Regions from separate parts of the Streptomyces sp. NPDC048506 genome, predicted to be linked through region 3. Evidence: riboswitches for the same ligand, from Rfam matches in the RefSeq annotation. Region 3 holds a riboswitch; each other region holds the start of a gene.

Region 1 (7,542 bases), on a different contig from region 3:
GGGGTGGTCGACGACATCAGCCACGAGGGCCTGCGCAGCCTGCTCCGCGAGGAGGGAGTCTCGTTTCCACGCATAAAGACCTGGAAGACCTCCCGCGCCCCCGACTACGCGGCCAAGAAGGCCCGCATCGAGCACCTCTACGCGATCGCTGACAGCGAGGTCATAGCCGAGGACGGCGAGCCCGAAGTCGTCTTCTGCCTGGACGAGTTCGGGCCGCTCAACCTCCAGCCCCACCCCGGCCGGCAATGGGCCGAGCGCGGCGGCAGGCACAAGGACCCAGGCCGCGAGCCCAGGCCCCGACGCCGGGCGCTCTACACCCCGACCAACAGCTCCTGGCTCAACCGCATCGAAGCCCAGTTCGCCGCCCTGCGCTACTTCGCCCTCAACGGCACCGACCACGCCAGCCACAACGAGCAGGGCAGCATGATCCGCCGCTACATCATCTGGCGGAACAAGCACGCCGCCGACGAACGGCTACGCGAGGTCGTCGTCAGGGCGACCGTTGCCTGACGCGGCACTAGGCCATACACCTCTAGGGGCGCAGCCCCGCACACGCATTGCGGACGTAGCGCCGCCAGTCACCGGCGTCGTGCCGGATGACCGCCGCCAGCCCGCACACGATCATCACCACATCACCGACCTCGACGTCCTCCCGCACCGTGCCCTCCTCCTTGGCACGGGCGAGGAGTTGACCCGCGACCGTCTCGGCCTGTGCCCGCCCCTCCCCGGTCGGCTCGGAGGAACCGAACGCCGCCTCGATCGACGCGGACAGCCCGCGTTCGGCGTCGAGCACCTCCCCGATGTGCTCGACGTAGGCGGCCAGCCCCTCGGCGGCTCCGGTGCGCGGCAGACAGTGACTGCGCCCGAACTCCACGAGCTCCGCCTGCCGTTGCTCCCCCACGGCGGCGATCAGGGCCGCCCGGCTGGGGAAGTGCCGGTAGACCGTACCGATGCCCACCCCCGCGGCCCGGGCGACCTCGGGCATCTGCGCCTCGTCGCCGCGCGCACGGAACACCTCCCGCGCGGCGTCCAGGACACGGGTCCGGTTGCGCTCGGCGTCGGCGCGCGGCCTGCGCTGGGGGGCGGGAGGGGTCGAAGAGGGTGCCACAGCGCCGATGCTACTGCTACGCTCCACAAGCGGAATCGGATTCCGATTCCGCTTGTGGATTCCGCTTGAAATTCCTTTCAGCTCCACCGGCAAGCCCTGCACCAGACCACCAAGCACTCCCGCAACACCGACAAGTCCCGCACCACCCGAGAGGTCCCGCACCATCCGAGAAGCCCGGAGAGGATCAGCGATCACCATGCCCAAGGAGCGTTTCCTCGTACTACAGCCCGGCGAACGGCGGCCGGGGCGCGTCCCCCTGGCGCCCGGCCAGGACGTCAAGGCGCGCACCACCGACACCGAAGGCCGGCTCGCCATCCTGGAGAACCGACTCGACATCGATGTCCCGCTACACGTCCACCACCACGCCGATGAATTCGTCTATGTCCTCGAAGGCGAGATGGAGGTCGACTTCGACGGCACCACCCACCGCCTGACCGCCGGCATGTGCGCCCTGCTGCCGCACGGCGTCCCGCACGCCATGCGCAACGCCTCCCAGCCGCCCGCCCGCTGCCTACAGGTCTCGTCACCCGGCGGCTGGGACGCTTTCATGGAGGACGTGTTCGAGGCCGGCCCGGTCGCGATGAAGGACGGCCACCCCGATCTCGACCACCTCAACGGGATCGGCGCGAAGTACGGCATGGAGTACTACGTCTGACCCCGGGGCCGGCACACCACCGGCCGGCCGGCTCGACCCGCGATCGGGCACGATGGACGCACCATGGATCCCCGGCACCTCCTCTCCCGCGCCCATCGGCTGGCCGCCACCGCGACCCCGACCCGGCGCCGGCTGCTCGGCATCACCGGGCCGCCCGGCGCCGGAAAGTCCACCCTCGCCGCCCACCTGGTGGCCGAGCTGGCCGGCCGGGCGACGCTCGTCCCGATGGACGGTTTCCACCTCGCAGAGGCCGAGTTGCGCCGCCTCGGCCGGGCGGACCGCAAGGGCGCGCCCGACACCTTCGATCCCGCCGGCTACGCGGCGCTACTGGCGCGCCTGCGCTCGCCGGAGCCGGACACCGCCGTCTACGCCCCGACCTTCGACCGCCGCATCGAGGAGCCGGTCGCCGGCAGCATCCCGGTGGCACCGCATGTCCCGCTCGTCGTCACCGAAGGCAACTACCTCCTCCTCGACTCGGCTCCCTGGTCACGGATCCGCGGACTGCTCGACGAGGTCTGGTACGTGGACCTGGACGCTCCCGAGCGGGTCCGCCGGCTGGTCGACCGGCATGTGCGCTTCGGACGCCCGCGTGCCGAGGCCGAGCGATTCGTCCTCACCTCGGACGAGGCCAACGCCCGCGTCGTGGCGGCCACCCGCGACCGCGCCGACCTGGTCATCACCTTCTCCCCCGAAGCGGCTCCACGTCCGACGGAAGGGTGACCACTCAGAGCGACCACCCCCTTCCCAAATGACATCAGTGATGCCATCATGACATCATGAGTGTCAACGCGGAGGATGCCGGACGGAACGGAGGGAGGGGCGCCGGAGACCCGACGCCCACCCCCACCGAAGAACACACACCCACCGAAGAACCCAGGCCGCCCGAAGAACCGAGGCCCGCCGAAGAACCCACACCTGCCGCGGAGTTGCTGTACGGCGTCATCCGCCGCCTGTGGCCACTGCACCGCACGGTCGTCCGCGCAGTGGAGCGCGAGCTCCAGGCCACCGGCATGACCGCCGGCGAACACGCCCTGCTGGATGCACTGCGTACCGAAGGCCCGCGAACGGTCCCGCAGTTGGCGCGCTCGATGGACCTCGACAGACAGCCGGTGCAGCGTTGGGTGAACCACGCCGCGGAGCTGGACCTGGTCGTCACGGCCCCGAATCCCGCCCACCGCCGCTCGCCCCTGATCGAGCTCACCGCCCAAGGCGCGGAGGCGATACGCGGCATCCAGGAGTTCGAGGTGACGGAGCTGCGGCAGCGCCTGGCAGATCTGTCCACCGAGGACGTCCGCACCGCACTGCACGTACTCGACCGACTCGGCGAGGAGTTCCGGCACCTGGCGAACGGTGCGCGCATGTCGCCAAGCGAAACCGGCACTGACCACACTCCCGACAATCGCGATAGAAAAGACAGAAACCCCACTGACACCACCGGCGCTGCTGACCCCGCTCGCGCCCCCGGCAAAGGACGGTCCGGAGAATGACCCCGCCCATCACGGCCTGGTCCGAGATCGACAACGGCATCGTGCCGATCGACGACGGCGAGCTCTTCTACGAGACGGCGGGCTCGGGCCCCGCCGTGGTCCTGCTGCACGGCGGCATGCTCGACCAGCACATGTGGGACGAGCAGTTCTCCTGGTTGGTGAACTCCGGCCTCCGCGCGATCCGCTACGACTCCCGGGGCCACGGCCTGTCCTCCACGGTGGCCGGCGACTACGCCAACCACGACGACCTGTGCACCCTGCTGGACGCGCTGGACGTCCCCCACGCCGTCCTCATCGGGCTCTCCCACGGTGCACGGGTCGCACTCGACACCGCGATAGCCCACCCCGACCGGGTAACCGCCCTCGCGCTGGCCTCCCCCGGGATCAGCGGCCGTCCCTTCACCGACCCCTTCGTCCTGGAGCACATCGGGGAGCAGGTGGCGGCGATCGGCGCCCCGGACGGCGCGGAGCGCTACGTCGAGCACTTCCTACGGATGTGGGTGGACGGCCCGCACCGCGAACCGTCCGCCGTCCACCCCGGGTTCCGCGAGCGGATGCGCGCCTCGGCCGCGGCCAACGTCGAGGTGCATGCCGATGGCGTGGGCGCCGGGATGCCCCTGGAAGTCGGCGCGGCGGACCGCCTGGGCGAGATCGGGGTACCGACGGTGGTGTTCGACGGCGACCTCGACAGCTCGGACATCTCGGCCAACGCCCATGCAATAGCGCTCACGGTCCCCGGGGCCCGAAGAGTCCGCATACCGGGCGCCGCCCACATGGTCAACCTGGAGAACACCACGCTCTTCGACCACGAACTCCACGCATTCCTCTCCTCCTTGCACTGCTGACGCCTCCTCGCACTGCTGACGTCTCCTTGCCCTACTGACGCCGTTGACCGCCCTCCTTGGCCCGCCGGTGCCCGTGGCCACCGTCCACGACCTGGCTCTCTTCCGACCGGCCCGGCCGTGCACCACGGACGAACGGCGCCCGCCCGTCCCCTCCCGGTGAGCAGTTAGAGTGACCGGGCCGTGGTGTTCGGGAAGACCGGTGACGGACCTAGTGGTCCCAGTCCGGAGCGGCCCTCGCCACTGTGATCGGGGAGTTTCCAGCCCTTTCCGTATGCGCACGGCGCGCGTACGGCGCCACTGACCGCAGCCTGCGGCCGGGAAGGCGGGGGTGGGCGCGAGCGTCAGCGAACCCGTAAGCCAGGAGACCGGCCACGGCATCTCACGAACTGATCCACGAGGTGCTGGAGCGTGACCGGATGGCCCTGTCCACCGATACCCCGAACCCGACCACCCCTGTCGCCGTCGCGTTCCGCTGGCGCCGGCAGGACACCGTCCGTACCGCGGGCCTGATGGCCGTCATAGCCGGGCTGCACGTCGTCGCCTTCGGCGTGCTGTTCCTGCTCGTGGTCCCCCACCACTACTCCGTCGGCAGCCAGGTCTTCGGCGTCGGGCTCGGCATCACCGCCTACACCCTCGGCATGCGCCACGCCTTCGACGCCGACCACATCGCCGCGATCGACAACACCACCCGCAAGCTGATGGCCGACGGCAAGCGGCCGATCTCGGTGGGCTTCTGGTTCGCGCTGGGGCATTCGAGCGTGGTGGTTGTCCTCGCCGCGCTGATCGCCGGCGGTACCCGACTGGCCGGGACGCTGATGAACAACAGCACCCGCACCCACCAGCTGCTCGGCGTCATCGGCACCACCGTATCCGGCTCGTTCCTCTATCTGATCGCCGCGCTCAACCTGGTGGCGCTCATCGGCATCCTGCGGGTCTTCCGGGCAATGCGCGCGGGCCGATACGACGAGGCCGAGCTGGAAACGCACCTGGACTCACGCGGCTTCATGAACCGCTTCCTGGGCCGCTTCACCAAGTCCATCACCCGCCCCGGCCAGATGTTCCCGCTCGGCTTCCTCTTCGGACTCGGCTTCGACACCGCCAGCGAGGTGACGCTGATGGTGATGGCCGGCAGCGGCGCCGCGGCCGGCCTGCCCTGGTACGCGGTGCTGTGCCTGCCGCTGCTGTTCGCCGCCGGAATGAGCCTGTTCGACACCCTCGACGGCACGTTCATGAACTTCGCCTACCAGTGGGCGTTCTCCAACCCGGTGCGCAAGGTCTACTACAACCTCACCATCACCGGCCTGTCGATCGCCGTCGCCTTCTTCATCGGCACGATCGAGCTGGTGACCGTCCTCCACGACAAGCTCGCCCTCAACGACCCGCTGACCGGCTGGATCTCCGGCCTCAACCTCGACAACGTCGGCTTCATCATCGTCGGCCTGTTCGTGGTGGTCTGGGCCGCGGCACTGGCGTACTGGCGGGTGGCCGGAGTCGAGCAGCGCTGGGCGGTACGGGCCGAGCGGGCGAAGCCGGCTGCACATGGTGAGCCGGTACCGCAGGAGCACCCGGCAGCTGGGGCGACGCCGGACGCCTGAGGCCGACCGACCTCAGGTGGCCGAGCCGGCCGCGGCGCCCGTCACCAGGTCCGGGCCCCAGCGCTGCAACGCCACCGCCAGATCGAGCGGTCGCAGCCGGTCCGCCTCGTCGGGCCCCGGCCAGTCCTCCCGCGGGACCCGCCACATCACCTCGAACTCATTGCCGTCCGGGTCCCTGGCGTACAGGGACTTGGACACCAGGTGATCGCTGGAGCCGACGAGAGCCCCGCGCTCGGCGAGCTGCGCCTCGGCCGCGGCGAGCTCGCCGAGCGTGCCGACCTCCCAGGCCAGGTGGTAGAGCCCGACCCGCCCGGCCTCGGGCCCAGGCGCGTGCGACCCCACCGCGAACAGCCCCAGATCGTGATCGTTGAGCGAACCAGGCGCGCTGAGGAACGCGGCCCGCCCCGGTATCTCGACGTCCACCGTGAGCCCCAGAGCCTCGGTGTAGAACGCAACGGACCGCGCCAATTCGCGGACGTACAGCACCGCATGGTTGAGCCGTCGTACGGCCATGAATCCACTCCCTTATCGACTACCGCGACACCATCCGTGGCGCCACGCTCCTGACCTGCCTGCCGCTCCCGGCCCTGTCGCTCCCCCTCGCACTCCCCAGCACTCCTGCTCCCCAGCACTCCTGCTCCCCGGCGCTCTTGCTCTCCAGCTCTCCTGCTCCCTGCCCGGGGTCTCACGTCCGGACCAGCAACACCCCGCCGGCCATCACCGCGGCAAGCAGCAACGCGGCCACGCCGTACGCCAGCCGGTGCGCACGCAGACCGGGCAGGATGCGGTCGACGGCGTAACGCCCGGGGCCGGTCAGCGCCAGGGCCGCCGCACCGGCGGCGAGCAGCAGTTCGTACTCCACGCCCTTGGGTGCGAAGAATCCGCCGCCCCACTTCACGGCGAGCGCATTGATCATCGTGCCGACGACCGCCGCAGCGGCGAGCGGCGTCAGCAGCCCGACCACGAGCCCGAGCCCGCCGAGCGCCTCGCTCACACCGGCGACGACGGCCATGGCGCGGCCCGACGGGTACCCGCTCATCGTGAAGAACTGCCCGGTCCCGTCCAGCCCCGGCCCGCCGAACCAGCCGAACAGCTTCTGGGCGCCATGGGCCGCCATGGTCAGCCCGAGCACGAGCCGCAGCAGGAGCAGCCCGGTGTCATATCCGTGCAGAGCAGGCACAGGGCGCACCGAACCGCCGCCGCGCACGGACTCAAGGGTGCCGAGAGAGGACGTCATCAAGGACCTTTCCTGCCATCACTGACCAGCCGCCGCACCAGAACCGGCACACCGCCCGCCCCCGCCGAACCATTTACTTGAAGATTTACTTGAAACTTCAAGTCCGCGTTCCGACCATACACGCCACCTCCACCCCGAACAACAGCCCACCGACACCCCCGAACCCGACCCTCCCCCGCACACCAGTGACCCCCGGCCTGAACGAGCCGGAGGCCACTGACCTGACAATCCACCGCCAAGAACACCCAAGAATGCCCAAGAATGCCCACCCAACGAATGCGGACATCCAACCCCATAAGCCCCGAAAAAATCGAGCGCGGAAAGTTGCGCCACTTCACCCACGAGCACCGAACACTCCTGCCGGCGCCGACGCCACGAGCAGCCGTCACGGACAACCGTCATGGGCAGCCGTCACCAACTGCCGGGGCAAAAGCCTGGGACAGAGGCCAGGTACGAAAAACGGGGTACAGAAAACCGAAGACCCCAACCATGATTGATTCCGAAAAGCCCGCGCGGACCAGGGGAAACTACGCTCGGTAGTTCTCGCTGGTCCGCAGGGTTTTCCCGGTGTGCAGTGCCCTGGATGTGCCCGCCGAAGGCGCACTGCAGGAACCA
Region 2 (7,542 bases), on a different contig from region 3:
GCTGCGGAACCCCAAGACCGGTGCGTGGTTCAAGCGGCCCAAGGGCGACACCGGCCCGACCCACGACCAGCCGACGGCCCCACCGGCCGACACCCCCAGCGGCCCCCCGTCGTCCCAGCCCCCGCCCTACGGATCGACGCCACCGGGCGAGACCCCCACCGGGCCCTCCGGCACCTCGCCCTCCGGGCCGGGCACGTCCGAGACGGCCGGCACCACCGGCTCCGGGACCCCGCCGGAGACCACCGGGGGCACCAGCACCACCGGTGGGCCGACCGAGACCACCGGGGGCACCACTCCCGGCGGCGAGTCCAGCACCGGCGGCGGCACCTCGACGGGCGGCTCGACCGGCGGCGGGACCACGACGGGCGGCGAGTCCGCCGCCACCGGCGGAACCTCGACCGGCGGTGGCACGACGACCGGCGGCGGGACATCGGCCCCCGGCTACTGACGCGGGGACCGGAGGCCGGGAGACGGCGCGAGGAAACCGGCGGAAGGACCGGAACCTCGCGCTCCACCGGCGTCGATATCGAACTGTGTCCTGAATATCCGGTGCATCGGACAACCATCGCAGCGAACATCCCCTCTCCCTGTGCGGCGGGGGCATTGGCGACCTTTGACGGTTACGCCCTCACTGGGCCCGACCCCGCCACTGCCAGCCGTTCTGCTTTGGAGGGACTCCCGTGCACGCCGCACTCCGACGCCACCCCGCCCGGTTCATACCCGCCCTGATAGCGGCCGCCGGACTGATGACCGCGTGCGACGGCGGCACCGACGCGGCGAAGGAGGACGCGCCGGCGGCGAAGGTGACCGTCACCCCGTCCGCGGGCAGCAAGTCCGTCAAGCTCGGCTCGGAGATATCCGTACGGGCCTCCGGCGGCAAGCTCACCGCGGTCGAGGTCAAGGACGACAAGGGCGCCAAGGTCGCCGGGCGGCTGGCCGGCGGCGGCGCCTCATGGACCTCTGACGGCAAGGTCCGGCCGCAGACCACCTACACCGTGAAGACCACCGCGAAGTCGACGCAGGGCAAGGAGTCCTCCGCCACCTCGACGTTCACCACGGAGCAGGCCGACAAGGTCAACAAGCTCACCAACACCCCGGGCGGCGGCCAGACCGTCGGCACCGGCATGCCGATATCGATCCTCTTCGACCACCCGATAGCCAAGGACCGGCGCGCCGAGATCGAGAAGGCACTGAAGGTCACCTCCCAGCCGAAGGTCGAGGGCTCCTGGGGCTGGGTCAAGGACTGGTCCGGCAAGGACCGGATCGACTGGCGGCCCAAGGACTACTGGCCGGCCGGCACCAAGGTCTCGGTGAACGGCGCGCTGGGCGGTATCAACTCCGGGACGGCCGGCGGCTGGTTCGCCCGGGACTACACCTTCGGCTTCACCGTCGGCGCCGACCGCAAGGCCGTCATCGACGTCCCCTCGCACACCCTGACCATGTACGAGAACGGCAAGAACGTCGGCAGCATCACCGGCTCCGCGGGCTCCCCGCAGGACCCGACCCGCGGTGGGGTGCACACCGTGCGCAGCAAGAACGCGGCGGAGACGATGGACTCCGCCACCATCGGCCACGGCGACGAGTGGATGCTGGACTCGCAGTGGGTCACCCACCTCACCGCCTCCGGGACCTTCCTGCACTCCGCCCCGTGGAACAAGTCGCTCGGCGTGGTCAACAACAGCCACGGCTGCTTCGGCATGACCACCTCGGACGCCAAGAAGGTCTACGACTTCCTGACGATCGGCTCCACGGTCGAGGTGAAGGGCACCACCAACCCCAACAAGACCGACGTCGGCAACGGCCTGGAGGTCTGGCAGGAGACCTGGCAGCAGTGGCAGCAGCGCAGCGCCCTGAAGTAGGCCCCCGACCGGGGAGTTGAGCGCACGCCGCCGCCCGGCATCCGGGCGGCGGCGTTCGACGCTCCGGCTCCCGGCGGGCTGCGCCGGGTCAGCGGACCTCGTGCACCGTGCGGCGGTAGGTGGAGCGCTTGTCCTCGATGTCGGCCCAGCGGTCGCCGTAGACGTTCTCGGTGATGCCGGGCTGCCGCAGGAAGTCGTGCGGGAAGCCCAGCGGCACCGCGCTCGCCGCGTCCAGCCGTGCCAGCGCCGCCCCGTCCAGCTCGACGTCGAGGCCGGCGAGGTTGTCGGCGAGCTGGCTCTCCTTGGTGGCGCCGATGATCGGGATGACGTTGCCGGGCCGGCTGCGCAGCCACGCCAGCGCCACCTGCGCGGGGCTCCAGCCGCCCTGCTCGGCGATCTCCAGTACCGCGGTGAGGGTCTCGTCCTCGTTGTGGTCCCCTGTGTGGCTGCCGGTGACGTCCAGCCGGCCGGTCTCGCCGCGGCGGTACTTGCCGGTGAGCTTGCCGGCCGCCAGCGGCGCCCACGCCAGTACGGCCAGGTCGAAGGCGCGGGCCTGCGGCAGCAACTCCCGCTCCGGTGTCCGCTCCAGCAGGTTGTAGCGCAGCTGCGAGCCGGCGAACGCGCTCCAGCCGCGCAGCTCGGCGAGGGTGTTGGCCTGCGCGATCTCCCAGGCCGGCCAGTCGGAGACGCCCAGGTGGAGCACCTTGCCCGAGCGCACCAGGTCGTCGAGCGCCCGCATCAGCTCGTCGACCGGGGTGAAGTTGTCCCGGGCGTGCACCCACAGCACGTCGAGGTGGTCGGTGCGCAGCCGGTCCAGGCTCGCCTCCACCGACCGGACCAGGTTCTTGCGGTGGTTGCCCGCCGCGTTCACATCGCCCTTACGGGTCGCGCAGGTGTACTTGCTGGCCAGCACGAAGCTGTCCCGGCGGCCTTCGAGCAGCTCCCCGAGCAACTGCTCGGCGGCGCCGTCGGTGTAGTTGTTGGCGGTGTCGAGGAAGTTGCCGCCGGCGTCGGCGTAGGCGTCCAGGATCCGGCTGCTGGTGTGCTTGGCCGCGCCCCATCCCCACTCCTCGCCGAAGGTCATGGTCCCCAGGCTCAGCTCGCTGACCCGCAGGCCGGTCTTGCCGAACAGTGTGTAGCGCACGGTGTTCCCTTCGCTCGGTAGGTGATCACCACGCTAGGAGTTGAAGCGCTCTCCAACGCGAGGCGTGCCCGGCGCGGGTGACCGGATCACCGGGGAGGGCCTACAGGGGTCGGGAGGGCATCGCCTAGGCTGGCCCTTGCGTCTGGTTCGCCCTGCCCGCCAGGCAGGTGCGTCGTAAGAGGGAACCCGGTGGAAATCCGGGACTGCCCCGCAGCGGTGAGTGGGAACGACCGCCGTCACACGCACTGGGCCCGTCCGGGCCTGGGAAGCGACGGCCAGTAGGTATCCGCCCTTGGCGGACGTGCCCGCGAGTCCGAAGACCTGCCAGTGCCCCCGCACGACCGGTGTGCGGGGTGATCTCGGTGACCTTCGAGGGCGGGTCGGCGGACACACCAGGCGGCACGGGCGGCGGCAGCGCACCCGCGACCCGCCCGGTGGGCCACCCCTTCGCGCCCTCCCCCGTCCCGGGGTCCACAGAGGCACGCTCGCGAAGGAGAGTTCCGTGACCAGCACGTCCACAGCCGCGGCAGTACGGGCCACCGTGCACGGCTACCCCCGGCAGGGGCAGCACCGCGAACTGAAGAAGGCCATCGAGGGGTACTGGAAGGGCCGCGTCGACGCGGACGCCCTGAGGGCCACCGCCGCCGGGCTGCGCCGCACGGCCTGGCAGCAGCTCACCGCGGCCGGTATCGACGAGGTGCCGACCGGCGACTTCTCGTACTACGACCACGTCCTGGACACCAGCGTGATGGTCGGCGCGATCCCGGCCCGGCACCGTGCCGCGGTGGCCGCCGATCCCCTGGACGGCTACTTCGCCATGGCCCGCGGCACCCAGGACCTGGCGCCGCTGGAGATGACCAAGTGGTTCGACACCAACTACCACTATCTCGTACCGGAGTTGGGGCCGGAGGCGGTCTTCGTCGCGGACTCCGCCAAGCAGGTCGGCGAACTGACCGAGGCCCTCGCACTCGGCCTCGCCGCCCGCCCGGTCCTGGTCGGGCCGGTCAGCTACCTGCTGCTGGCCAAGCCCGCGCCCGGTGTCGCCGCCGGGTTCGAACCGCTGACGCTGCTCGACCGGCTGCTGCCCGTCTACGCCGAGGTGCTCGCCGACCTCCGGGCGGCCGGCGCCGAGTGGGTGCAGCTCGACGAGCCCGCTCTCGTCCAGGACCGCAACCCCGCCGAACTGGCCGCCGCCGCCCGCGCCTACCACCACCTGGGCACCCTCACCGACCGCCCGAAGCTGCTGGTCGCCTCGTACTTCGACCGGCTGGGCGAGGCGCTGCCGGTACTGGCCAAGGCGCCCGTCGACGGCCTGGCGCTGGACTTCACCGAATCCGCGGCGGCCAACCTGGACGATCTGGCGGCGGTCGGCGGGCTCCCCGGCAAGCGCCTGGTCGCCGGCGTGGTCAACGGCCGCAACGTCTGGCTCAACGACTTCGAGAAGTCCCTGACCACCTTGGGCACCCTGCTCGGCCTCGCCGACCGGGTCGACGTCGCGTCCTCCTGCTCGCTGCTGCACGTCCCGCTCGACGCCACCGCCGAGCGGGAGATCGACCCGCAGATCGCCCGCTGGCTGGCCTTCGCCCGTCAGAAGACCACGGAGATCGTCACCCTGGCCCGCGGCCTGCTCCGGGGCACCGACACCATCGCGGCCGAACTGGCCGCCAATCGCGCCGCGCTGGCCTCCCGGGCCGGCTCGGCACTCACCCACGACCCGGCGGTGCGCGCCCGCGCCGCGGCCGTCACCGAGGCCGACGGTCGCCGGACCCTGCCGTACGCCGAGCGGGCCGCCGCCCAACGCGCCCGGCTGGGACTGCCGTTGCTGCCGACCACCACCATCGGCTCGTTCCCGCAGACCGCCGAGCTGCGCACCGCCCGCGCCGAGCTGCGGGCCGGCCGGATCGACACCGCCGGGTACGAGGAGCGGATCGCGGCCGAGATCCGCGAGGTGCTCACCTTCCAGGAGAAGGCCGGCCTGGACGTGCTGGTGCACGGCGAGCCGGAACGCAACGACATGGTCCAGTACTTCGCCGAACAGCTCACCGGCTACCTGGCCACCCAGCACGGCTGGGTCCAGTCGTACGGCACCCGTTACGTCCGGCCGCCGGTCCTCGCCGGGGACGTCGCCCGCCCCGGGCCGATGACGGTGCGTTGGACGGCCTACGCCCAGTCGCTCACCGACCGGCCGGTCAAGGGCATGCTGACCGGTCCGGTCACCATGCTGGCCTGGTCCTTCGTCCGCGACGACCAGCCGCTCGGCGACACCGCCCGCCAGGTGGCGCTGGCCCTGCGCGACGAGGTCGACGACCTCGAAGCGGCGGGCAGTTCGGTCATCCAGGTGGACGAGCCGGCGCTGCGCGAGACGCTGCCGCTGCGCGCCGCCGACCGCGCGGGGTACCTCGCCTGGGCCACCGAGGCCTTCCGCCTCACCACCGGCGGCGTCCGCCCGGACACCCAGATCCACACCCACATGTGCTACGCGGAGTTCGGCGACATCGTCCGGGCCATCGACGACCTGGACGCCGATGTGATCAGCCTGGAGGCGGCCCGCTCCCATATGCAGGTCGCCGACGAGCTGGCCGCGGCCGACTACCCCCGCGAGGTGGGGCCCGGCGTCTACGACATCCACTCCCCGCGGGTACCGAGCGCCGCGGAGGCAACGGGCCTGTTGCGCAAGGGACTTGAGGCGATCCCCGCCGAGCGCCTGTGGGTCAACCCGGACTGCGGGCTGAAGACCCGTGGCTGGCCCGAGGTCCGCGCGGCGCTGGAGAACCTGGTCGCGGCGGCGCGGGAGGTCCGCGCCGGCCTGCCGGACGCGGCCTCCTGACGCCACGGGGCGCCCGCCGGATCGGCGGGCGCCCCGTTCCCCGCGGTGCGGGGGAGCGCGCGAACCTCGTCGCCGGCGGTCAGCCGGTGATGAGTGCCGGGTCGCTCACGCCCGCCTGGCCGTTCTCGACGTGGCCGGCGAACCGGCGCAGGAAGGTCTTGTCGGTGTCGGAGGTGACCGACAGGTCGTACCAGCGCTTGCTGGCCCGCAGGTCGACCGTGTGCTCCACGGTGGCGCCCGCCTTCACCTTGAAGGTCTCCGCGGCGCCGCCGTACGCGTTCGTCACGGTGAGGTTGGCGGCGGCGCTGCCCGCGTTCTTCAGGGTCAGCTTGATGTTGCCGCTGGCCTTGTCGTGGCGGGCGGTCACCTCGGGGCCGGCGGTCTTGCCGGGGCCCTTGAAGACGCGCAGGAAGCCGTTCGGACCGAACACCGACAGGTCGTGGGCGCCCTTGGAGTACGCCGAGTTCCAGGTGTCGGAGATCTTCTTGCCGGCCTCGGTGGTGTAGGTCCAGGGGCCGTCGGTGCGGTTGCCGGAGCGGACGTGGAAGCAGACGCCCGCCGCGTCGCCGCCGCTGAAGGTGAGGGTGAACGTGCCGGCCGCCGGGTCCGCGGAGCCGTCGACCAGCGGCGCGTACGGCAGCGGGCGCGTGCGGCGGGAGCCGGACTCCTGCTTGGGCAGGGCCGGGTTGGCGGGGGCGTGCGGGACGTAGTCGGGGTGGCGCTCGTGGTCCGGCGGCTGGTAGCCGGCGGTGTCCGGCAGGGCCGCCGGGCCGGTGTCCTTGCCGCCGAAGTCGAAGGCGGCGGTGAGGTCGCCCGAGACGGTGCGCCGCCACGGCGAGATGTTCGGCTCCTTGACCCCGTGGCGCTTCTCCATGAACTGGATGATCGACGTGTGGTCGAGGACCTCGGAGCACACGTACCCGCCGGTGCTCCACGGCGAGACCACGATCATCGGCACGCGCATGCCCATGCCGTAGTGGCCGGCGGCGTAGCTGGCGTTGCCGGGGAAGTAGTCCAGGCTCGTGTCGACGGTCGACTTGCCCTGGTCGGCGGAGGACGGGACGTACGGCGGCACGATGTGGTCGAAGTAACCGTCGTTCTCGTCGTAGGTGATGAACAGGGCGGTCTTGCTCCACACCTCGGGGTTGGACGTCAGCGCGTCCAGCACCTGCGATATGTACCAGGCGCCGTAGTTCACCGGCCAGTTGGGGTGCTCGCTGAACGCCTCGGGCGCGGCGATCCAGGAGACCTGCGGGAGCTTGCCGGCCTTCACATCGGCCTTGAGCACGTCGAAGTAGCCGTCGCCGGCCTTGGCATTGGTGCCGGTGCGGGCCTTGTCGTAGAGCGGGTCGCCGGGCTTGGCGTTGCGGTACTGGTTGAAGAAGAGCAGGGAGTTGTCGCCGTAGTTGCCCCGGTAGGCGTCGTCGATCCAGCCCCACTGGCCGTTCGCGTCCAGGCCGTCGCCGATGTCCTGGTAGACCTTCCAGGACACCCCGGCCTGCTCCAGGCGCTCGGCGTACGTGGTCCAGTCGTACCCCGCCTCCTGGTTGCCGAGGACCGGACCGCCGCCCTTGCCGTCGTTGCCGACGTGCCCGGACAGCATGTAGTAGCGGTTGGGGTCGGTCGCCCCGATGAACGAACAGTGGTAGTCGTCGCAGATGGTGAACGCATCGGCGAGGGCGTAGTGGAACGGGATGTCCTTGCGGGTCAGA
Region 3 (7,542 bases):
TCGTTCGGTACGACGGTCGGCTGTCCCTGCGGCATTACGCGGCCTTCCTGTTGCGGTGCACGGTCTGGTCGCCGTGCGCGGTCCTGGTGCCCCGGACGGTGCGGACGAGCGCCGAGACGCTGTCCGCCCGGAGCTCGTCGAGGGTGACCGCGGTGCCCTGGAGATCACGGGCCAACTCGCCCGCCAGGCCCAGCCGCACGGGGCCGGACTCGCAGTCCACGACCACCGAGGCGAGGCCCTCGGCGGCCAGCAGCCGGGCCGCACGGGAGGCCCGTGCCACCGGATCGGACCCGCCCGTCGCCCGACCGTCGGTGACCACCACCAGCAGGGGGCGCCGCGAGGGGTCCCGCATCCGCTCCACCCGCAGCACCTCGTGGGCCCGCAGCAGGCCGGCGGAGAGCGGGGTGCGGCCACCGGTCGGCAGCTGCTCCAGCCGCGCCGCCCCGGCCTCGACCGAGGACGTCGGGGGCAGCGCCAGCTCGGCGCCGGCGCCCCGGAAGGTGATCATCCCGATCTTGTCGCGCCGCTGGTAGGCGTCCAGCAGCAAGGACAGCACCGCGCCCTTGACCGCGCTCATCCGCTTGCGCGCCGCCATCGACCCGGACGCGTCCACCACGAACAGCACCAGGTTGCCCTCGCGGCCCTCGCGCACCGCCTCGCGCAGGTCGTCCCGGCGCACCACCAGGCCGGCGCCCCGCCGCCCGCGGGCGTGCTGGTGCGGCGCGGCGGCCTGCACGGTGGCCGCCAGGTGCAGCCTGCCCAGCGCGCCGTGCGGGCGCCGGGCGCCGGTCGTCCGGCCGTGCGCGGTCCGGGCGCGGGAGCGCCGGCCGTCGGCGCCCTCGCCCAGGCCCGGTACGTCCAGGCGGCGGGTCCGGAACGGCTCGGCGGCGCCGACCGCCGGCTTCTCCCCGGCCGCGCCCTGCGGCTGCGGCCGGGCGTCGGCCTCCGGTGCGGGCTCCTCGGGGGGCTGCGCCGCCGGAGGGTTCTCCCGGTCCGACTGGTGCGGCAGTTCGGGCTGCGGCGGCAGCGGGGCCTCGGCCGGCCCGCTGTCGTCCTGCGGCGGCCGCCCACCGCCCGGTCCGTCCCCGTCGGGGCCGCCGTCCGGACCGTCCGGCTCCGGATCGTCGTCGCCGTCCGCGCCCTCGTCCGCGCCGAACTCCGCCAGCGTCTGGTCGAGTTTGTCCTCGTCGAGGCCGGGGGCGTCGAAGGGGTTGCGGCGCCGGCGGTGCGGCAGGGCCAGCAGCGCCGCCTGCCGGACGTCCTCCTCCAGGACGTCGGTCCGCCCGGCCCAGGCGGCCAACGCGGTGGCGGTGCGCGCCATCACGATGTCCGCGCGCATCCCGTCCACCTCGAACGCGGCGCAGGTCGCCGCGATCTGCCGCAGCGCCCCGTCCCCCAGCACCACGCCGGGCAGCAGCTCCCGCGCCGCCGCGATGCGGTGCCGCAGCGCCTCCTCCTCGGCCGCCCAGCGCGCCGCGAAGCCGGCCGGATCGGCGTCGTAGGCCAGCCGGCGGCGGACCACCGCCACCCGCTGCTCCGGCTCCCGGGAGGCCGCGACCTCGACCGTCAGCCCGAACCGGTCCAGCAGCTGCGGCCGCAGCTCGCCCTCCTCGGGGTTCATGGTGCCGACGAGGAGGAAGCGGGCGGCGTGCCGCACCGAGACGCCCTCGCGCTCCACGTACGAGGCGCCCATGGCGGCGGCGTCCAACAGCAGGTCCACCAGGTGGTCGTGGAGGAGGTTGACCTCGTCCACGTACAGGATGCCGCGGTGCGCGTCCGCGAGCAGGCCGGGCTCGAAGGCCTTCACGCCCTCCGCCAGGGCCCGCTCGATGTCCAGCGCGCCGACCAGCCGGTCCTCGGAGGCACCGACCGGCAGTTCGACCATCCGCGTCGGCCGGGACTCGACGGCACCCGCCCCGTGCGGCCCGTCGGGGCAGCCCGGGTCGGGCGCGGCGGGGGCGCAGGCGAAGCGGCAGCCGCCGATCACGTCCACGGTCGGCATCAGCGCCGACAGCGCCCGTACCGCGGTGGACTTGGCGGTGCCCTTCTCACCGCGCACCAGCACCCCGCCGACCGCGGGGCTCACCGCGTTCAGCAGCAGCGCCAGCCGCAGATCGTCCATGCCGACCACCGCGGTGAAGGGGTACTGCGGGGTCGTGTTGTGCGCGGTTGTCATGCTGTGTCGTCCTCCACGTCGCCGTCGGCTCCCCGGTCCGTCCGTTGCGTACCCCTCATGGCGCCCCCGGAGGCACGAACGCCAGTCCCTCCGGCACCCCGTCCTCGATCAGCCGCAGCAGGGCGTCGGTGTCCGCGTGTTCCTCGATCAGGTCGCCCAGCCGGTCCAACTGCTCCTCGCGCAGCGTGCCGAAGCTGGTGTCGGGGGCCGGGACGAACGCCCGGCCCGCGTCGGCCGCGACCCGCCGCAGGAAGGCCCGGCGGAAGGCGTCGCTCTCCAGGGAGCCGTGCCAGTGCGTGCCCCACACGGCGCCCACCCGGCAGCCGTCGAGGCCGTCGCCCCGGTCATCGGACATGAACGCCTCGGCCCCGCCGGTCACTTCGGCGACACCGTGGTGGATCTCGTAGCCCTCCACCCGCTCGCCCAGCGCCCTGCCGACGGGCCGGGCGAGCGTCTTCTCGGCCGCGAACCGGACCCGTACCGGCAACAGGCCGAGCCCCTCGACCGTGCCCGCCTTCGACTCGACGTCGTCCTCGATGCGCTCGCCCAGCATCTGGAAGCCGCCGCAGATGCCCAGCACCGGGCGGCCCTCGGCGGCCCGGCGGGCGATCGCCGCGGCCAGTCCGCGCTCGCGCAGCCACCCGAGCGCCCGGACGGTGCCCCGGGTGCCCGGCAGCACCACCAGGTCGGCGTCGGCCAGCTCCTCGGGCCGGTCCACGAACCGCACCACCACGCCCGGTTCGGCGGCCAGCGCGTCCACATCGGTGAAGTTCGACATCAGCGGCACCGCGCAGACCGCCACCCGCAGCACGTCCGCGCCGTGCGGGGGCGCCACCACGCTCTCGCGGACCGCGCCGCGCAGAGACACCCCCATCCCGTCCTCCTCGTCGATGCCGAGCCCGTGGGCGAAGGGCAGCACGCCCAGCGTGGGCCGACCGGTCAGGCCCCGCAGCATGTCCAACCCCGGCTCCAGCAGCGTCACATCGCCCCGGAACTTGTTGACGAGGTACCCGGCGACCAGCGCCTGGTCCTCCTTCGACAGCAGCGCGGTGGTCCCGAAGAACGACGCGAACACCCCGCCGCGGTCGATGTCGCCGACCACCACCACCGGTATCCGGGCGGCCCGGGCGATGCCCATGTTCACGATGTCGGTGCGCCGCAGATTGATCTCGGCGGGGCTGCCGGCGCCCTCGCAGATCACCGCGTCGTGCGTCCGCCGCAGCTCGGCCAGGCACCCGGTCACGGTGTCCAGCAACTGCTCCTGGCGCCCCGCGTGGTAGCCGCGGGCACTGAGCTCGCCCACCGGCTTGCCCAGCAGCACCACCTGGCTGCTGCGGTCGCCGCCCGGCTTGAGCAGGACCGGGTTCATCAGCGCGGTCGGCTCCACGCGGGCCGCGGCGGCCTGCATCGCCTGGGCCCGCCCGATCTCCTCGCCCTGGCGCGTCACGAACGAATTGAGCGACATGTTCTGCGCCTTGAACGGCGCCACCCGGACGCCCTGCCGGACCAGCCAGCGGCAGATCCCCGCCGTCACCACGCTCTTGCCGGCGTCGGACGTCGTGCCGGCCACCATCAGGCCACCGCCGACGCCCGCACCGGACGAGGCCTTCAACTTCCTGTTCACCGGGGTCCCTTCCCGCTCGCGCTGCCGCTCCGGTACCCGCTCGCACTGCGGTTCCCGCGCCGTGCCGCGGCCACCGCCAGCCGCCCCGCCACCGTCGCCGCCAGCGCCAGCGCGCTCACCCGTCGGGAGAGCCGCACCGCCCGCTCGATGTCGTCCGCGGTGGCCGGCCGCGCCGCGCCGTTGAGCACCGGGCGGTGCTCGACGCGCCCGCCGTACGCCAGCGTGCCGCCCAGCCGTACGCCCAGGGCGCCCGCGAAGGACGCCTCGACCGGGCCCGCGTTGGGGCTCGGGTGGGCACCGCCGTCCGCCCGCCAGGCCCGCAGCGCACCGCGCCGGTCCGGGCCGGCGAGCACGGTCAGTGCGGCGGTCAGCCGGGAGCCGGGCCAGCCGGCCAGGTCGTCGAGCCGGGCCGCGGCCCAGCCGAAGCGGCGGTAGCGCGGCGACCGGTGACCCACCATCGCGTCCAGGGTGTTCACCGCCCGGAACGCCACCAGCCCGGGCACTCCGCCGAGCGCGCCCCACACCAGGGCGCCCACCACCGCGTCCGAGGTGTTCTCGGCGACCGACTCCACCACCGCGCGGGCCATCTGCGGCCCGTCCAGCGCCTGCGGATCGCGCCCGCACAGATGCGGCAACCGCTCCCGCGCCACGTCCAGATCGCCCGCCGTGAGCGCACCGCCGACGGCCCGCGCCTCCCGGCCGAGCGAGGTGCCGCCCAGCACCGCCCACACCGTCGCCGCGGTCAGCGTGACCCGGGCGCCGCGGCGGCGCCCCACGGCGCGCTGCAACAGGGCGGCACCGGCGGCCGCGCCGCCCGCGCACAGCACGGTGTGCGCCGCCCCGTAGCCGCGGTGGTCGCGCCACAGCCGTCGCTCGACGGCGCCCGCGGCCCGGCCGAACGCGGCCACCGGATGGCCGCGCCGGGGATCCGCCGCGATCAGGTCGCCGAGGAAGCCGAGGGCCGCGCCGCACGCATATCCCGCGTGTTCGCCGCGCATCGGGTCAGGCCGCCGGCAGGGCGTGTCCGCACGGTCCCGCCTGGGCCGCGACGCCTGGGACGCCTGGCACGGCGCCTCGAACGGGCCCTGCGGCAGCGGGCATCGGGGCTCTCGAAGGGCAGCCGGGCATGGGCGTACGTCCTCACTCAGGGTCCGCGCCCTGGTTCGACGGAACGGCGACGAGAGTCTCCTGGCTCCCGGATCGGCGTGGCCTCCGGCCTTCCAGTCCGTACGGGTACGGACCGTGGCCCTCGTCGGAGGGACGCTCCCCGGTGACAGTGGCGGGACCGCGCCGGATTCTCACCGGACTTCCTCTTCTGTCGCCGATTGGCCCCGGCAGTCCACCACGCCCCGCGAATGCCCGTCAACTCACCCCTGACCTGCGGCGCTGCACCACGGCGGGCGCTGTGGCGGACGCCACAGGGTGGCTGTGGCGTCACAGACGGTTGCCCCTGCCCCTGATCCCACGTCACTATCTGGTGCACGGTGGCGACGGGGCCGCCGGAAGGGGGGCCGGGGGATGCCGGAGAGCGCCGATCGACATGAGGGTCGTCACGAGATCAGCATCAGGGTCACGGGGACGAACAATCCGCAGCAGGATCTCGACGACCTCCGGGCGTGGTTGGAGCGCGAACCCTGGCTGACCCGCCAGGAACACTCCTGGGAGCAGCGGCCGCACCCCGCCCCGGAGACCGGCCCGCCCGACGGACCCGATCTGGGTGACATGGCCGTGGGCGTGGACGACCTGATCCTGGTGATCGTGGGCGCGGTCGCCACCGAGGTCACCAAGGGGCTGAGCATCGCCCTGCGGGAGTGGCTGCGGCGCCGCAAGGAGGAGCGCGCCGCGGGCGAGGCGCCCGCCGTCGACGTCGGCACCGGCGGGGAGGTGCACACGGTCGGCGACACCACACGCCGCGATCCCGGCAGCCCGGCGCACGGGGGCGGCAGCACCGTCGAGGACTGAGCCGGATGTCCGAATACGACGCACGGGGAAAGCTCAACCGCGCGCTGCTGATCTGCGTCCACGACTACACCACCCTCACCGACCTGCCCGCGGTGGAGGACAACGCCGCGGAGCTCCGCCGCGCGCTCACCGGCACCGATCTGTTCACCGCCGACGAGGTCACGCTCTGCCGCCCCGAGGAGCCGTGGGAGCTGGTGCAGGCGCTCACCGCCGCCGCCGACGAGGCGCGCGGGCTGCTGCTGGTGCACTTCTCGGGCCACGGCTGGGTCGGCAGCGACGGCGGCGATCTCCAGCTGATGGTCGGCGCGTCGGTGCCCCGGCAGAGCCACACCACCGTCTCCTGGCAGGACATGGTCCTCTCCTGCCTCGACAACGCCCGGGCCGAGCGCATCGTGATCGTCCTGGAGTGCTGCTACTCCGGCAACGCCGACGGTGCCTTCCACTCCCGCCGCAAGCCGATGTCGCTGCTGATGGCCGCCCAGCCCAACCGCCGGATCTTCAGCGGCGACGAACCGGCCGGCGGCACGCTCTTCACCCGGGCCGTGGTGGAGGTCCTGGAACACGGCATCCCCGGCCGCCGGTTCGTCACCTTCGAGGACCTGGTGCGGGAGCTGCGGGTGCGGCTCGCCGACGAGCGGACCCCGATGGGTGACGTGTGGGAGCCGCGGTCGGCGAAGCAGAACACCGTCGACGACGTCGTCCTGACCTTCGCCACCCCCGAAGTGCGGCTGCCGACCCCGCCGCGGGTCCGCTTACGCCGCTGGTTCAACCAGCACCTCCGGCCCCGGCTGCGGCTGCTGCTGGCCCTGTGCACGGTGCTGGTGCTGGCCGCCGCCGGGCTGGTCGCCCTCCAGGTGCTGCGCCCGCTGCCGGACTGCCCGCCCGCCCTGGAGCTGCGGCTGCTGACCGCCCCGGAGGCCGAACCCGCCCTGCGCCAGGCTGCGTTCGACTACGAGATGTCCGAGCTCAACACCCGCCCGCTGCCCGGCGAGGGCGACCTGCCGCGCGGCTGCCGGCGCGCCCAGATCACCGTCTACTCCGCCGCCAAGGACCAGGTCGACCAGGGCTTCGCCGCCGCCGACCGCTGGCAGGGCGAGGCCAAGGGCACCGGCCGGGGCGCGTCCGACACCAAGGGCCCCGACCCTCTCTACCGGCCGGGGCCGCAGCCCGACCTGTGGATCCCCGAATCCACCGCCGACTACGAGGAGGCCCGCCGCGGGATGCCCCCGGCCGGCTCCCCGGCGGCCCTGCACAACACCGGCCCGGTCGCCTACAGCCCACTGGTCGTCGGCATCCCGGCCACCAAGCGGCTGGACGACGTCGAACCGGTCGGCGCCTCCTGGCGGGACCTGCTCGCCGGCACCGACAGCGCCCACGGCGACCTGAGACTCCTCCGCCCGAGTCCGGTGCTGTCCGGCACCGGACTGCTGCACACCATCGGCCTCTACCTCGCGGGCGACGGCTCCGCCATCGGCCCGTCGGGCGACCCCGACCCGGCCCTCGCCGAGGGCGCCGAGCAGCGGCTGTCCGCACCGGGCAGCCAGTACGCGGGCAGCACCGAGCTGCTCTGCTCGCTGCGCCCGGCCGCCGGCCCGGACCGCCGGGGCGGCCCCGGCACCGGCCAGGGCGCCCACGCGGCGCCGCTGGTCTCCGAGAAGTCCCTCGCCGACTTCAACCTCGGCCACGCGATCGGCAGTTGCCCCGCCCAGGACGCCCCGCTCGCCCCCGGCGACCGGTACGCGGCGTACTACCCCAGGAACGTGCCGGCGCTCGACCACCC

Evidence for each region. Region 3 has a riboswitch for cobalamin ahead of AB0C96_RS13185 (cobalamin biosynthesis protein). Riboswitches for the same ligand answer to the same signal wherever they lie in the genome.
Region 1: linked by a shared signal. The riboswitch ahead of AB0C96_RS21510 (HoxN/HupN/NixA family nickel/cobalt transporter) and the one ahead of AB0C96_RS13185 (cobalamin biosynthesis protein) in region 3 are both predicted to bind cobalamin.
Region 2: linked by a shared signal. The riboswitch ahead of metE (5-methyltetrahydropteroyltriglutamate--homocysteine S-methyltransferase) and the one ahead of AB0C96_RS13185 (cobalamin biosynthesis protein) in region 3 are both predicted to bind cobalamin.

Annotation. Positions count from the first base shown of each region.
Region 1 is NZ_JBEZIX010000025.1:101,550-109,091, reverse strand. It holds partial or broken gene AB0C96_RS21540 (helix-turn-helix domain-containing protein) at 1-510, shown strand, start outside; gene AB0C96_RS21535 (helix-turn-helix domain-containing protein) at 533-1,108, opposite strand; gene AB0C96_RS21530 (cupin domain-containing protein) at 1,305-1,763, shown strand; gene AB0C96_RS21525 (nucleoside/nucleotide kinase family protein) at 1,827-2,483, shown strand; gene AB0C96_RS21520 (MarR family transcriptional regulator) at 2,540-3,250, shown strand; gene AB0C96_RS21515 (alpha/beta hydrolase) at 3,247-4,095, shown strand; cobalamin riboswitch at 4,260-4,484, shown strand; gene AB0C96_RS21510 (HoxN/HupN/NixA family nickel/cobalt transporter) at 4,512-5,690, shown strand; gene AB0C96_RS21505 (VOC family protein) at 5,703-6,203, opposite strand; gene AB0C96_RS21500 (DoxX family protein) at 6,376-6,927, opposite strand.
Region 2 is NZ_JBEZIX010000014.1:71,990-79,531, forward strand. It holds gene AB0C96_RS13835 (DUF6777 domain-containing protein) at 1-448, shown strand, start outside; gene AB0C96_RS13840 (Ig-like domain-containing protein) at 681-1,859, shown strand; gene AB0C96_RS13845 (aldo/keto reductase) at 1,948-3,003, opposite strand; cobalamin riboswitch at 3,145-3,332, shown strand; gene metE (5-methyltetrahydropteroyltriglutamate--homocysteine S-methyltransferase) at 3,506-5,830, shown strand; gene AB0C96_RS13855 (phosphocholine-specific phospholipase C) at 5,910-7,542, opposite strand, start outside.
Region 3 is NZ_JBEZIX010000013.1:116,426-123,967, forward strand. It holds gene cobO (cob(I)yrinic acid a,c-diamide adenosyltransferase) at 1-35, opposite strand, end outside; gene AB0C96_RS13175 (putative cobaltochelatase) at 35-2,176, opposite strand; gene AB0C96_RS13180 (cobyric acid synthase) at 2,232-3,749, opposite strand; gene AB0C96_RS13185 (cobalamin biosynthesis protein) at 3,797-4,798, opposite strand; cobalamin riboswitch at 4,982-5,115, opposite strand; gene AB0C96_RS13190 (hypothetical protein) at 5,319-5,762, shown strand; gene AB0C96_RS13195 (caspase family protein) at 5,768-7,542, shown strand, end outside.